DNA from 3 places in the Candidatus Photobacterium acropomis genome. Region 3 is predicted to be linked to each of the others. Evidence: riboswitches for the same ligand, from Rfam matches in the RefSeq annotation. Region 3 holds a riboswitch; each other region holds the start of a gene.
The links. Region 3 has a riboswitch for thiamine pyrophosphate ahead of thiD (bifunctional hydroxymethylpyrimidine kinase/phosphomethylpyrimidine kinase). Riboswitches for the same ligand answer to the same signal wherever they lie in the genome.
Positions count from the first base shown of each region.

Region 1 (4,290 bases), on a different contig from region 3:
TAGCATTATGGACCCACCTGATCCCATGCCGAACTCAGTAGTGAAACGTAATAGCGCCGATGGTAGTGTGGGGTCTCCCCATGTGAGAGTAGGACATCGCCAGGCTTCCTATTCGTTTTCATCTTTTTAAGAAAAAGATGAAAGCAAAAAAGATAAGATGCTTGTTCTGAACGACAGGTATCGGATAAAACGAACGTTTTATCTCCGTGTGGAGCGGTAGTTCAGTTGGTTAGAATACCGGCCTGTCACGCCGGGGGTCGCGGGTTCGAGTCCCGTCCGCTCCGCCACTTATTAAGAAGCCTCGCTAGAAATAGCGGGGCTTTTTTGCATTTATCGATTTAGACTTTTCGATTGTCTATAAAGCATGATTAAGATGCAGTTTTTTGAGTTTGATATAAATGATGGTATGTCGTGCTATTGGGTAAATTGCTATTTAAGTTTACGTATCCTAGATGTAAGACATAAAAAACCGCCTAATAGGCGGTTTTTTTATGTCTGCTAGTTAGCTTTTCATCATGATTTGGTAACCAACATAACATGCGGCGATACTGACAATAACGTTAAGCAAAATGTTTAAACCAGCTTTAAAAAAATCGCCTTGCTGCATAAGTACTACGTTATCCATTGAGAATGTTGAGAACGTAGTTAATGCACCTAGGAAGCCCAAGCCGATGATTGGTCGCCATGGCGCAGCTTCAATCATTCCTTGATTCAGTGCTGACATCAATAGCCCCATGATCAGGGAGCCCAGCACGTTTACGGTTAAAGTACCGTATGGGAAGCCACGGCCAAATAGCATTACGCATAGCTCAGAAATTAGGTATCGTGAGCAGGCACCGAATGCACCACCAAGCGCGATGAATCCTAGTAATAAATATTGGCTCATTGGGATCTCGTTTATATTTTCAGGTAATGATAGAAAGCGGTCATGATAATCGCTAGTTAGAAAGGTGAGAACTCTCCAATATTGCAATCATTGATTCATTCGAATATTAATTCGTCAGCCACATCGTTAGTTGTATAGCTACATTTATAGCATCATAATCATAATTATTGAATTTGTAATGAGCCTTAGCTCAAGGAGGCTAGATATGTCGCTTTACCAAACTGTGTTATTAGCGGTTAACCCTGAAGATAAAAATGCGCATAAATTGATGGTAAAAGCTGGCGTTATTGCTGAGCAGAATCACGCTGATTTACATGTTGCTTATGTTGAACCAGGGATTGGCAACGTCAGCTTTATTGATGTTGAAGTTGAATTACAAGAAGAGCATGACGCTATTGCTAAAAAGCGTATGAAAGAGTTGTCTGAACTCATTGCAGCTTCTTCTTACAAGGTTAAAGCGATTCATACTGCAGATGGTGATGTAGCTAAACATATTGAAGCCTTAGCCAAGGAGCTTAATGCGAACCTTGTGATCACTGGGTATCACAAATCGACTTTCCACCTTTTTGGTGACTTAAGCGATTCTTTAGCGAATCACCTTAATTGTGATGTATTAATTTCACAATAATCTTGAGCAATATGCTGAATGTAATAAGAAGCCGTGTTGATACACGGCTTTTTGTTATCTGTCACTTTTCACATTTTTTCTCAGTATAAAGGTTGTTGCGCTTTTACAGCTTCTCTATACTCGTTGCTACTTGTCGGAGTGCCATATGGCTGAGACCGCATTGCGGGATCCGTTGAACCTGATCAGGCTAATACCTGCGAAGGGAACAAGAGAATGTCTTCTGCTACATATCTTCTAGGATCACTGTACGCATCTGCATAGTTGTACATAAAGTACACACCTCTTGTTTACGCCCATCCGCCAAGCATTTTCCCCTACATTGAAAAATCAAGGAAACTGCTATGTCGAATCGCAAGCAAGCGAGACTGGAAGCGAAACAATTTATTGAATCATTAACTGTTCAGCCATACCCAAATTCACAAAAAGTGTATGTGCAGGGAAGTCGACCTGATCTTCGTGTACCTATGCGTGAAATTACTCTTGCTGATAGTTTGGTTGGTGGCAGTAAAGAATCCCCTATTTTTGAACCAAACGAACCTGTACGTGTTTACGATACTTCGGGTTTTTATACCGATCCGGATAAGACGATTGATATCTACAGTGGTTTGCCTACTGTTCGCGAACAATGGATTTTAGATCGTGACGATACAGAGCTCCTTGACGGTTTAAGTTCTGATTATGCTAACGAACGCTTAGATGATAAGACGTTAGATGATTTACGCTTTGGTGAACGTGCACCGATCCGCTGTGCAAAAGCAGGTAAGTGCGTGACACAACTTCACTATGCGCGCCAAGGTATTATTACTCCTGAGATGGAATATATCGCGATCCGTGAAAATATGGGGCGTGCGAAATACCGTGATGAAGTCTTGAATCAGCAACATCCAGGCATTAGCTTTGGTGCCAACTTACCAAAAGAAATTACCCCTGAGTTTGTGCGTCAAGAAGTGGCTGAAGGTCGCGCAATTATTCCTGCCAATATTAACCATCCAGAAACTGAGCCAATGATCATTGGCCGAAACTTCCTTGTTAAAGTGAATGCCAACATTGGTAACTCGGCAGTGAGTTCATCAATTGAAGAAGAAGTTGAGAAGCTTGTTTGGTCGACCCGTTGGGGCGGCGATACGGTAATGGATTTATCAACAGGTCGAAATATTCACGAAACCCGTGAATGGATCATTCGTAACAGCCCTGTTCCGATTGGTACGGTACCTATGTATCAAGCTCTTGAAAAAGTGAATGGTGTGGCTGAGAACCTTAACTGGGAAGTATTCCGTGACACATTACTAGAGCAAGCTGAGCAAGGGGTGGATTACTTCACTATCCATGCTGGTGTACTGCTTCGTTATGTACCAATGACGGCAAAACGCGTAACAGGCATTGTATCGCGTGGCGGCTCTATTATGGCCAAGTGGTGCTTGGCACACCATAAAGAAAGTTTCCTCTACGAGCACTTCCGTGAGATCTGTGAGATTTGTGCGCAATACGATATTTCACTATCACTGGGTGATGGCCTGCGTCCGGGATCCGTCGCTGATGCGAATGATGAAGCGCAGTTTAGTGAGCTACGTACCTTAGGTGAGTTGACGAAGATTGCATGGGAATACGATGTTCAGGTCATGATTGAAGGCCCTGGACACGTACCAATGCATATGATCAAAGAAAACATGGAAGAGCAGCTTGAGCATTGTCATGAAGCGCCATTCTATACCTTAGGCCCTCTAACTACCGATATTGCACCAGGCTATGATCATATTACCTCGGGCATTGGTGCAGCGATGATCGGTTGGTATGGTTGTGCAATGCTTTGTTACGTGACACCTAAAGAGCATTTAGGCTTACCTAATAAAGAAGATGTAAAAGTTGGTCTTATTACTTATAAGCTATGTGCTCATGCGGCAGATTTAGCCAAAGGGCATCCCGGTGCGCAAGTACGTGATAATGCCTTATCAAAAGCACGTTTTGAGTTTCGTTGGGAAGACCAATTTAACCTTGGTTTAGATCCTGAAACGGCGCGTGCATATCACGACGAAACCCTACCTCAAGAGTCTGGCAAAATTGCCCATTTCTGCTCAATGTGTGGTCCTAAATTCTGCTCAATGAAGATCTCTCAAGAAGTACGTGATTATGCAAAAGATCTTGAACGATCTGATGAGCTAGCAATCAAGCTATTAGACGATCCGTTAGAGGGCATGCAGCAAAAAGCACAAGAATTCCGTGAGAAAGGTAGCGAGCTTTATCACCCTGCGAAAGAGGAGTGCTAAATGAGCACATTAAGCTTACCGAAGGCTTTATCGCCCTTGGTGATGCATATTGAGCCCTTATTAGCCGCAGCTGCTGACTATCAGTTAGGTGAGCAAGTCACGCTGATGCCATCAAGCCAAGCTTGGGTTGAGGTATCAACATCATCGAGCATTAAACGAGTGGGCTTTGAACAAGCCTGCTCCACTGAGCTGATAGATTATGAGATCCAAGATCAATGGGGCTCTATCGATGCGAAACTCTCATCGCTCAAAGCAGAAGTACTGAAACGCCCAGACTTAGTAATTTGTGGCTTGCCAGTTAAGGGTGGCTATCTAGATATTTGGCATCATGATGGTGACGTGCGTTGCTGCTTTAGTGTTGAGTGTGGTGATCAAACACAACAGCGAGCGATGTTGTTGGCCGCTCTCGCGCTGAATTACCCATTGGAAGATGCATTAGTGCTAGCAAGAGCCTATGCCCAGTCAACTCAGATGGGCATTTGGCCAACCGAGCGTGATGCTTTCCCTGAAAT
Region 1 covers NZ_CP131609.1:387,541-391,830, reverse strand. The annotation lists rRNA gene rrf (5S ribosomal RNA) at 1-105, shown strand, start outside; tRNA gene Q7657_RS08440 (tRNA-Asp) at 211-287, shown strand; gene crcB (fluoride efflux transporter CrcB) at 503-886, opposite strand; gene Q7657_RS08430 (universal stress protein) at 1,092-1,514, shown strand; TPP riboswitch at 1,639-1,736, shown strand; gene thiC (phosphomethylpyrimidine synthase ThiC) at 1,856-3,778, shown strand; gene thiE (thiamine phosphate synthase) at 3,779-4,290, shown strand, end outside.
Region 1: linked by a shared signal. The riboswitch ahead of thiC (phosphomethylpyrimidine synthase ThiC) and the one ahead of thiD (bifunctional hydroxymethylpyrimidine kinase/phosphomethylpyrimidine kinase) in region 3 are both predicted to bind thiamine pyrophosphate.

Region 2 (4,290 bases), on a different contig from region 3:
AGTGATAAACCTGCATTAACCACCTCTGAAATGGGCGACAAGATCGCTGCATACATTCAGCAAGCATAAGGGAGCATGAGCAATGTCGAACACTAATAATAGCGCCCCTAAAACGCTTTACGAGAAAGTTTACGATGCCCACGTTGCCGTTGCAGCACAAGGCGAAAACCCGATCCTGTATATCGATCGCCACTTAGTGCATGAAGTGACATCACCACAGGCTTTTGATGGTCTGCGTGAAAAAGGTCGTAAAGTACGCCAAGTATCAAAAACCTTTGCCACCATGGATCACAATGTCTCTACTCAAACTAAAGACATTAATGCCTCGGGTGAAATGGCACGCATTCAAATGGAAACGCTAGCCAAAAACTGTGAAGAATTTGGTGTTACCCTGTACGACCTAAATCATAAATATCAAGGCATTGTGCACGTTATGGGCCCAGAGCTAGGTATTACGCTACCGGGTATGACCATTGTTTGTGGTGACTCACATACCGCCACTCACGGTGCCTTTGGCGCGCTAGCCTTTGGTATTGGTACTTCTGAAGTGGAGCACGTTCTAGCAACTCAGACCCTAAAACAATCTCGTGCCAAAACCATGAAGATTGAAGTAAAAGGTAAAGTTGCTGAAGGCATTACCGCTAAAGATATCGTCCTTGCGATCATCGGTAAAACCACTGCCGCTGGCGGTACGGGTTATGTAGTGGAGTTCTGTGGGGAAGCCATTACCGATCTGACGATGGAAGGTCGTATGACCGTCTGTAACATGGCAATTGAACTGGGCGCAAAAGCCGGTTTGATCGCACCGGATCAAACCACGTTTGATTATATTAAAGATCGTGAATTTGCACCGAAAGGCGCTGACTTTGATGCAGCAGTCGAATACTGGACATCACTGAAATCGGATCCTGATGCTGAGTTTGATGCAGTCGTCACCCTTGATGCGAAAGATATTAAACCACAAGTGACATGGGGAACTAACCCTGGCCAAGTGATTGCCGTTGACGAGCCAATTCCAACACCTGAAAGCTTTAACGATCCAGTAGAAAAAGCATCAGCGGAAAAAGCCCTCGCTTACATGGGGCTAGAAGCAGGTAAAGCACTGTCTGATTTTTCTGTTGATAAGGTATTTATCGGTTCATGTACCAACTCACGTATTGAAGATATGCGTGCAGCAGCAGCGATTGCCAAAGGGCGTAAAGTTGCCCCTAATGTTCAGGCTCTGGTTGTGCCAGGTTCAGAGCAAGTTAAAGCACAAGCGGAAAAAGAAGGGCTAGATAAAATCTTTATTGAAGCCGGCTTTGAATGGCGTCTACCTGGGTGCTCAATGTGCTTGGCAATGAATAACGATCGCTTAGGTCCCGGTGAACGTTGTGCCTCAACCAGTAACCGTAACTTCGAAGGTCGCCAAGGCCGTGATGGACGTACTCACCTAGTAAGTCCTGCGATGGCAGCCGCTGCGGCATGTGCTGGTCACTTTGTCGATATTCGTCAACTAGACGCAGCTTCTGCGTAACAAAAGGATGTGAACATGACTGGTTTTAAACAACACACTGGGCTTGTCGTACCGCTAGATGCTGCCAACGTCGATACCGATGCGATTATTCCAAAACAATTTTTACAGAAAGTCACTCGTACTGGATTTGGTAAACACCTTTTCCATGACTGGCGTTTTCTTGATGATACTGGCGAGCAAGCAAATCCTGATTTTGTAATGAATGCCCCACGTTACCAAGGGGCTAGTATTCTGCTTGCCCGTGAAAACTTTGGCTGTGGTTCATCTCGTGAGCACGCACCATGGGCACTGGCTGATTACGGGATCCAAGTAATGATCGCACCAAGCTTTGCCGACATTTTCTACGGTAACTCGATCAACAACCAAATGGTGCCTGTTCGCCTAACCGAGCAAGAAGTCGATGAGCTGTTCCAATTTGTTGAAGCCAATGAAGGTGCTGAGATCAACGTCGATCTCGAAAAGATGATCGTCACCGCTAACGGTAAAACCTATTCATTCGAAATTGATGAATTCCGTCGCCACTGTTTGCTTAATGGTCTAGACAACATCGGCTTAACGCTACAACACGAAGATAAGATCGCCAGCTTTGAGAGCCAAATCCCTCGCTTCCTTGCTTAATCATTCATCATTTTAAACTTCATAGACGCCCTTTGTGGGCGTTTATTTTTTGTCGCTAATAACAAAATAAACAATAAAAGCAGGTTTTAGTCACCAAATACTCTATAGTCGTTTAGAAAAACGATTGCTTACTATTATCAAGGAATACAACACCTTGATGAGAGAATGTTAATACTGTCATTGCTTTAAATAATATGCGCTTTGTCTACAGCAGGTGGTGTATTCAGACGCTATCACTTATTTACTGTTACAGGTACAATGCATTGTTCTCATTGGGGAGCCTGTTGGCTGAGATTGTTAAGCATAACTGCTTTATACAGAACCCATCGAACCTGAACCAGGTAATGCTGGCGTAGGAATTGAGATACTCGAACATTTAACTAAATGCTCGAGTCTGCTGCACCGCACGATGCGACAGCTCTCAAACCTGTGCCGCTCTCTCTTTCTATTTTTGTCCATAGGATGTCGGACATACCGGAGCGCATAGTGAAAAAAACAACCACTCTTCTACCACTTATCTCATTGTCACTTATCGCAAGCACTGCTTTTGCTGCCGACAATACTCTCAACGTCTACACCTACAGCTCATTTGCATCTGAATGGGGCCCTGGCCCTGTGATCAAGAAAGCATTTGAAGCGCAATGTAATGGCTGCAAGGTAAATTTTGTTTCACTAGAAGATGGCGTCTCTATTTTAAATCGTGTGCGTCTTGAAGGTAAAAACAGCAAAGCCGATATTCTATTAGGGCTTGATAATAACCTGATGACAGAAGCAAAAAACACTGGATTACTAACAACCTCTAACGTTGATACCAGTAAGCTAACACTACCCAAAGGCTGGAATGACGATACATTCGTGCCTTATGACTATGGCTACTTTGCCTTTGTCTACGACAGTTCAAAACTGCCAAATCCACCAGCAAGTCTTGACGCCTTGATCAAAGATCAAAACATTAGTGTGATCTACCAAGATCCTCGCACCTCAACCCCAGGCCAAGGTTTAATGTTGTGGATCAAGTCTGTCTATGGCGATAAAGCACCGGAAATGTGGCAGCAATTGGCAAAACACACCGTCACTGTAACCAAAGGCTGGTCAGAAGCTTATAACATGTTCTTAAAAGGCGAGTCAGATATGGTGCTGTCATACACCACATCACCGGCTTATCACATCATTGCTGAGAACAAGCATCAGTACAAAGCGGCTGATTTTAAAGAAGGCCACTACATGCAAGTGGAAGTCGCAGCGAAGATGAAAAATAGCCCACATCCAAAACTGGCTGATGAGTTCATACAATTTATTGTCAGTGATGCGTTCCAATCACAAATCGCTACCCATAACTGGATGTATCCAGTAACCAAACAAAACTTACCAAAAGGATTTGATGAGCTCACCGTACCAAGCAAAGCCCTTGAGTTTAGTGCCGATGAAGTGGCAACACACCGCAAAGCTTGGATCCGCGAGTGGCAACAAGCATTGACTCAATAATGGTTTAAGACTTTGAACAAACGCATCACCTTATTGCCCGGTATGATCAGTGCCGGGCTGATCATTTTCATTGTCGTTTCTGCGCTATATGCCTTAATCAGTGAAGCTAGCGATTGGCAACTGGCAACCTTATGGCATGATCCCTACCTGCGTCATGTAACGGGGTTTAGCTTCTATCAAGCGATCCTCTCAACGCTACTCAGTATCATTCCTGCGATCCCCATCGCCTATGCCCTTTCTCGTCGTCAATTTATCGGCAAAGCCCTACTCCTTCGCCTCTTTGCGATGACATTGGTTATGCCCGTCTTAGTGGCCGTTTTTGGTTTACTGTCGATTTATGGCAAAAGCGGCATCATCAGCCACGGCTTAGCGGCACTTGGCTTACCACCATTAAATATTTACGGCTTAAGTGGGATCTTACTGGCACATGTGTTTTTAAACCTGCCGCTTACTGTACGCTTTTTACTGCAAAGCCTCGATGGTATTCCTGCTGAGCAACATCAACTTGCTGCTCATTTAGGGATCACAGGATGGAGTAAGTTTCGCTTAATTGCATGGCCTCGACTACGCCAGCAGCTACCGCACATTGCCGGCTTAGTCTTCATGCTGTGCTTTACCAGTTTTGCGGTGATCATGTCATTAGGTGGCGGTCCTAAATCCACCACGATTGA
Region 2 covers NZ_CP131609.1:73,800-78,089, forward strand. The annotation lists gene leuB (3-isopropylmalate dehydrogenase) at 1-69, shown strand, start outside; gene leuC (3-isopropylmalate dehydratase large subunit) at 83-1,516, shown strand; gene leuD (3-isopropylmalate dehydratase small subunit) at 1,532-2,134, shown strand; TPP riboswitch at 2,398-2,510, shown strand; gene thiB (thiamine ABC transporter substrate binding subunit) at 2,597-3,619, shown strand; gene thiP (thiamine/thiamine pyrophosphate ABC transporter permease ThiP) at 3,662-4,290, shown strand, end outside.
Region 2: linked by a shared signal. The riboswitch ahead of thiB (thiamine ABC transporter substrate binding subunit) and the one ahead of thiD (bifunctional hydroxymethylpyrimidine kinase/phosphomethylpyrimidine kinase) in region 3 are both predicted to bind thiamine pyrophosphate.

Region 3 (4,290 bases):
GATGATCATCCGTTGCTTTATAATGCAGTCTTAATTGAGGTTCTACTTCAGTTGTATGATTACGAGTGAAATGCTCAACTTTAACCCCAAGGCTTGATGTGACTTTATCTGTCAGTTGCGTTTCTAACTGCGAGAACACATTGTAGATCTGCTCTCTCTGCACATGATCTGATGTTATGCGCTGATAAGGCTGCATATCAGTATAATAATCGTGCTTAGCCGTTGGAATTTTTAAGCGAGTAAAACGCGCACCAATACCTAGAGTTAATTCATTTTGTTCGTTCAATTTAGTGATCATTAATACATCACCATTCACCGTACTGTATTTACCATTCGCTGTTGGCTCTGTACGTGAATTAGTATCTGCCCATAATGACCCCTTATATTGAGTATCACCCACCCTCTTACCAAAATTAAGACTCGAATAAACGCCACGAGAATAATCTGTTAATAGTGAAGGATTCGCTACTATCGCTGTATTAGGATACAAAGGATGAACAGGCTTATCCAAAATATCATAGGTATACCAACTAAAATGCTCTGACTTAGTATGGTAACCACCTAATTGGAAAGTTAAGAACTGATCTTCTTCAATATAATCGGTACGAAACGCAACATTATAATTATTCCACTCATCATCATTAAATGAGTAATAATCAGATTGAACACCTTTTACTGATAATCTTGCTGTTGTGAAATCATTTAATTGAAAACCATAACGGTAGTCTGCTTCTTTATAGTTATATTGACCATGCGCTATTTCTAAAAACTGACCTAAGGTTTCATTACTATTTTTAGTAATGACATTGATAACACCATTAGTCGCATTCCCCCCCCACATCGTGCCAGCAGAACCGCGTAAGATCTCAATACGATCAATATCATCTAAAATCGTATCAATGGTATGCCAAAAAGTACCTGACATGAGAGGGCTAAAGACGCTGCGTCCATCCACCATCACTAGCAATTTATTAAACAGCGTTTCATTTAAACCGCGCAGAGAAACCTGCCAATTAAATTCACTGATCTTGGTTACTTGTACTCCGGGTGCTAATGCGAGAGCTTCGGCAATAGAGCGTACGCCACTACGGCGAATTTGTTCATTGGTGATCACATATAACGCAGCGGGTACTTCATTAAGCGACTGCTCTTTTTTAGCTGCCGTTGTGACTGTCACGTTCTGAGTTGTTAACTCATCTAAATCCATCGACATCAAACTATCGATTTCTGATGAAGCTGAAGAAACGCTATAAAATGAAAATAAGAATGCTGGTAAAAAATACGATAGCGAATGTAAGTTTTTATTCATAATTATTATATAAGGTAAAAGTCTCCATTAAATTCTATCAAAGTAATTATGGTTATTAATAATAAGGTAATTTATCTTCACACTAAAAATAAATTCCAATAAAGAATAACTCACAACGTGATTTGTTTATTAAATTAACAATTTTAATATCGAATAAGATTAAATAATAATTATATTCCATTAAGAAATATTTATACTCATCTACAACCATAATTATTAATATTTGGTTACACATTTAATTCCAAATAAAGATAATATTTTTCTTAACTAAATGTAAATTATTAGACAAGGTTAACAACTAAATAGCTTTTTCGTTACGTCAACTACAAATAAATCAAATTTATTAACTGACTCAGTATCACAAATTAGTGCTAACAGAAGTCAGCTAGTCACATTTTTGGTACTATATAGCCCTTAGTCGGGGAGCCTTGTGCTGAGATCACACCTATTGTGGAACCCGTATTTACTTGAACCAGTTAGTACTGGCGTAAGGAACTAAAATCAATTGCTGTTCAGTTGATGCTTAAAAGGTAAGTAATCATACCTGCTTTTTAGGTAAGCACTTCTTACGCTTTATTATAGAGATATGCTATGTCAGTCACTTTCAATAAAGCTACAACGCCCATCGTTTTAACCATTGCCGGATCAGATAGCGGTGGTGGAGCAGGTATCCAAGCGGATATCAAAGCTATATCTGCTACCGGTGGGTATGCGTGTTCTGTGATTACCGCTATCACAGCACAAAATACCCTTGGGGTTTCTGCTGTGCACCCTATCCCCTTGTCGATTATTGAAAAACAGTTAGATGCTGTATTTAGTGATTTAAACATTGTTGCAGTGAAAATTGGTATGCTTGCTGATAGCGATATCATTGAGCTTGTCGCGGCGAAAATTCGCCAATATCAGCCAAAGTTTTTAGTAGTCGATCCTGTGATGATTGCCACCAGCGGCGATCCTTTATTAAAACAAACAGCCATAAAAACCCTTAAAACAGTGCTACTGCCGCTTGCTGATATCATTACTCCAAACCTGCCAGAAGCTGCCGCATTAACACAATTAGATACGCCCAATACCCAAGAGGGCATGTTAGCAATGATAAATACACTACGTTTACTTGGTGCAAAAGCGACTTTGCTTAAAGGTGGACACCTTGAACACACAAATGAAAGTAATGATGTACTTATCCTGCCGCAAGAGATAGAAATCTTCTCTGCACCACGAATTCAAAGCAGTAATACCCACGGCACAGGTTGTACCTTATCATCAGCTATCGCCTCTTATCTTGCTCAAGGTTATTCTCTTATGTCTGCGGTACAACTGGCAAAGCACTATATTACCGCTGCGATTCAACATGCAGATAAACTCAATATCGGACATGGGCATGGTCCTGTTGATCATTTCTTTGCGCTACATGCTGATACAGCAAATAATCACGGCTCTTAAACTGTTATAGCAATCAAATATCCCTCATATATCAATACGATAAATGAGGGATAGCCACATGAACGAACATCACAACAACAATGTAACTCAGTTACTCTTTGTCATTTTTCGTCAAATATTTTTCATTCTTCAGCACTGATCACACTTATCTTGTAAGTTAGCAATTTTACGCTTTCAACTTTGTCATTTTTGTTTCTTTATCTATAACATAAATACAACAAAAACATGATATTCCATGATCTAGCACAGAATGATTAAGACTTATGGCTAAGATAAAGCTCTTATTTTTAACCTAATTTTCAGGATATTTACCTCCAAGCGACTAAATTAACTCAAAAAGTTATCCATGCTCACCATCGCTTAGAGAAAAATATGAATTTAAAACCTTTAGCATTCAGCATTGCCTTACTATGTTCGGTTCCTACTATGGCAGCAAAACCTAATACAGATCTTCAGTTAATGCCTTACCCTCAGCAAGTGTCATTAACCAATAGCGCCCCTTTAGTGATTGATCGTCATTTCAATGCCCAATTAACGGGCTTCACTTCACCACGATTAACCTCATTGGTTGAACGCTTAAATCACCGCATTGAAAGACAAACAGGGCTTTTTCTCACCACACCGATTCAAGCTAAAAACCAAACACCAACCCTCACGATTGATGTTAAAGCGCCTGCACCAACAAAAGTACAGCGCGCCAAAGAAGATGAAAGCTATCAGTTAGAAGTCACCAGTAAACAAGCAAAATTAACCGCTAATACGCCTTATGGGGCAATGCGTGGTATTGAAACCTTCTTGCAGTTGATTCAAGCAGATACCAATGGATTCAATATTCCAACCGTCACCATTGAAGATTCACCTCGCTTTCCTTGGCGTGGCGCATTAATTGATACGGCTCGTCACTTTATTCCTGTTGATGTCATTAAACGTCAACTTGATGGACTTGCATCAGCCAAACTCAATACTTTCCACTGGCACTTAACCGATGATCAAGGCTGGCGTTTAGAATCTGTTGCCTACCCTAACCTGCAAGAGAAAGGCTCAGACGGACATTTTTATACCCGAGAACAAATTAAAGATGTGGTGGCGTATGCCAATAGTCTTGGTATTCGAGTCATTCCTGAAGTGGATCTACCTGGTCATGCCAGCGCAATTGCCGCGGCTTATCCAAAATTAATGACCGAAGTAAAAGATTATCAAATAGAGCGTAAATGGGGTGTTCATAAACCATTACTGGATCCGACGAAACCTGAAGTCTATGAATTCATTAACACCTTAATTACGGAAGTTACCGAACTATTTCCTGACGAATATATTCATATTGGTGGTGATGAAGTTGATCCTGAGCAATGGAATAACAGTGCCCATGTTCAGCGTTTCATGAAAGAAAATAATTTGAAAGATGCACTCGCCCTTCACGCTTATTTTAACCAACGCGTCGAGCAGATTTTAAAACGCCATAAACGAAAAATGATCGGCTGGGATGAAACCTATCACCCAGATCTCCCTAAGAGTATTGTGATCCAATCTTGGCGTGG
Region 3 covers NZ_CP131608.1:1,360,579-1,364,868, forward strand. The annotation lists gene Q7657_RS06170 (TonB-dependent receptor plug domain-containing protein) at 1-1,309, opposite strand, end outside; TPP riboswitch at 1,719-1,820, shown strand; gene thiD (bifunctional hydroxymethylpyrimidine kinase/phosphomethylpyrimidine kinase) at 1,901-2,752, shown strand; gene Q7657_RS06180 (beta-N-acetylhexosaminidase) at 3,125-4,290, shown strand, end outside.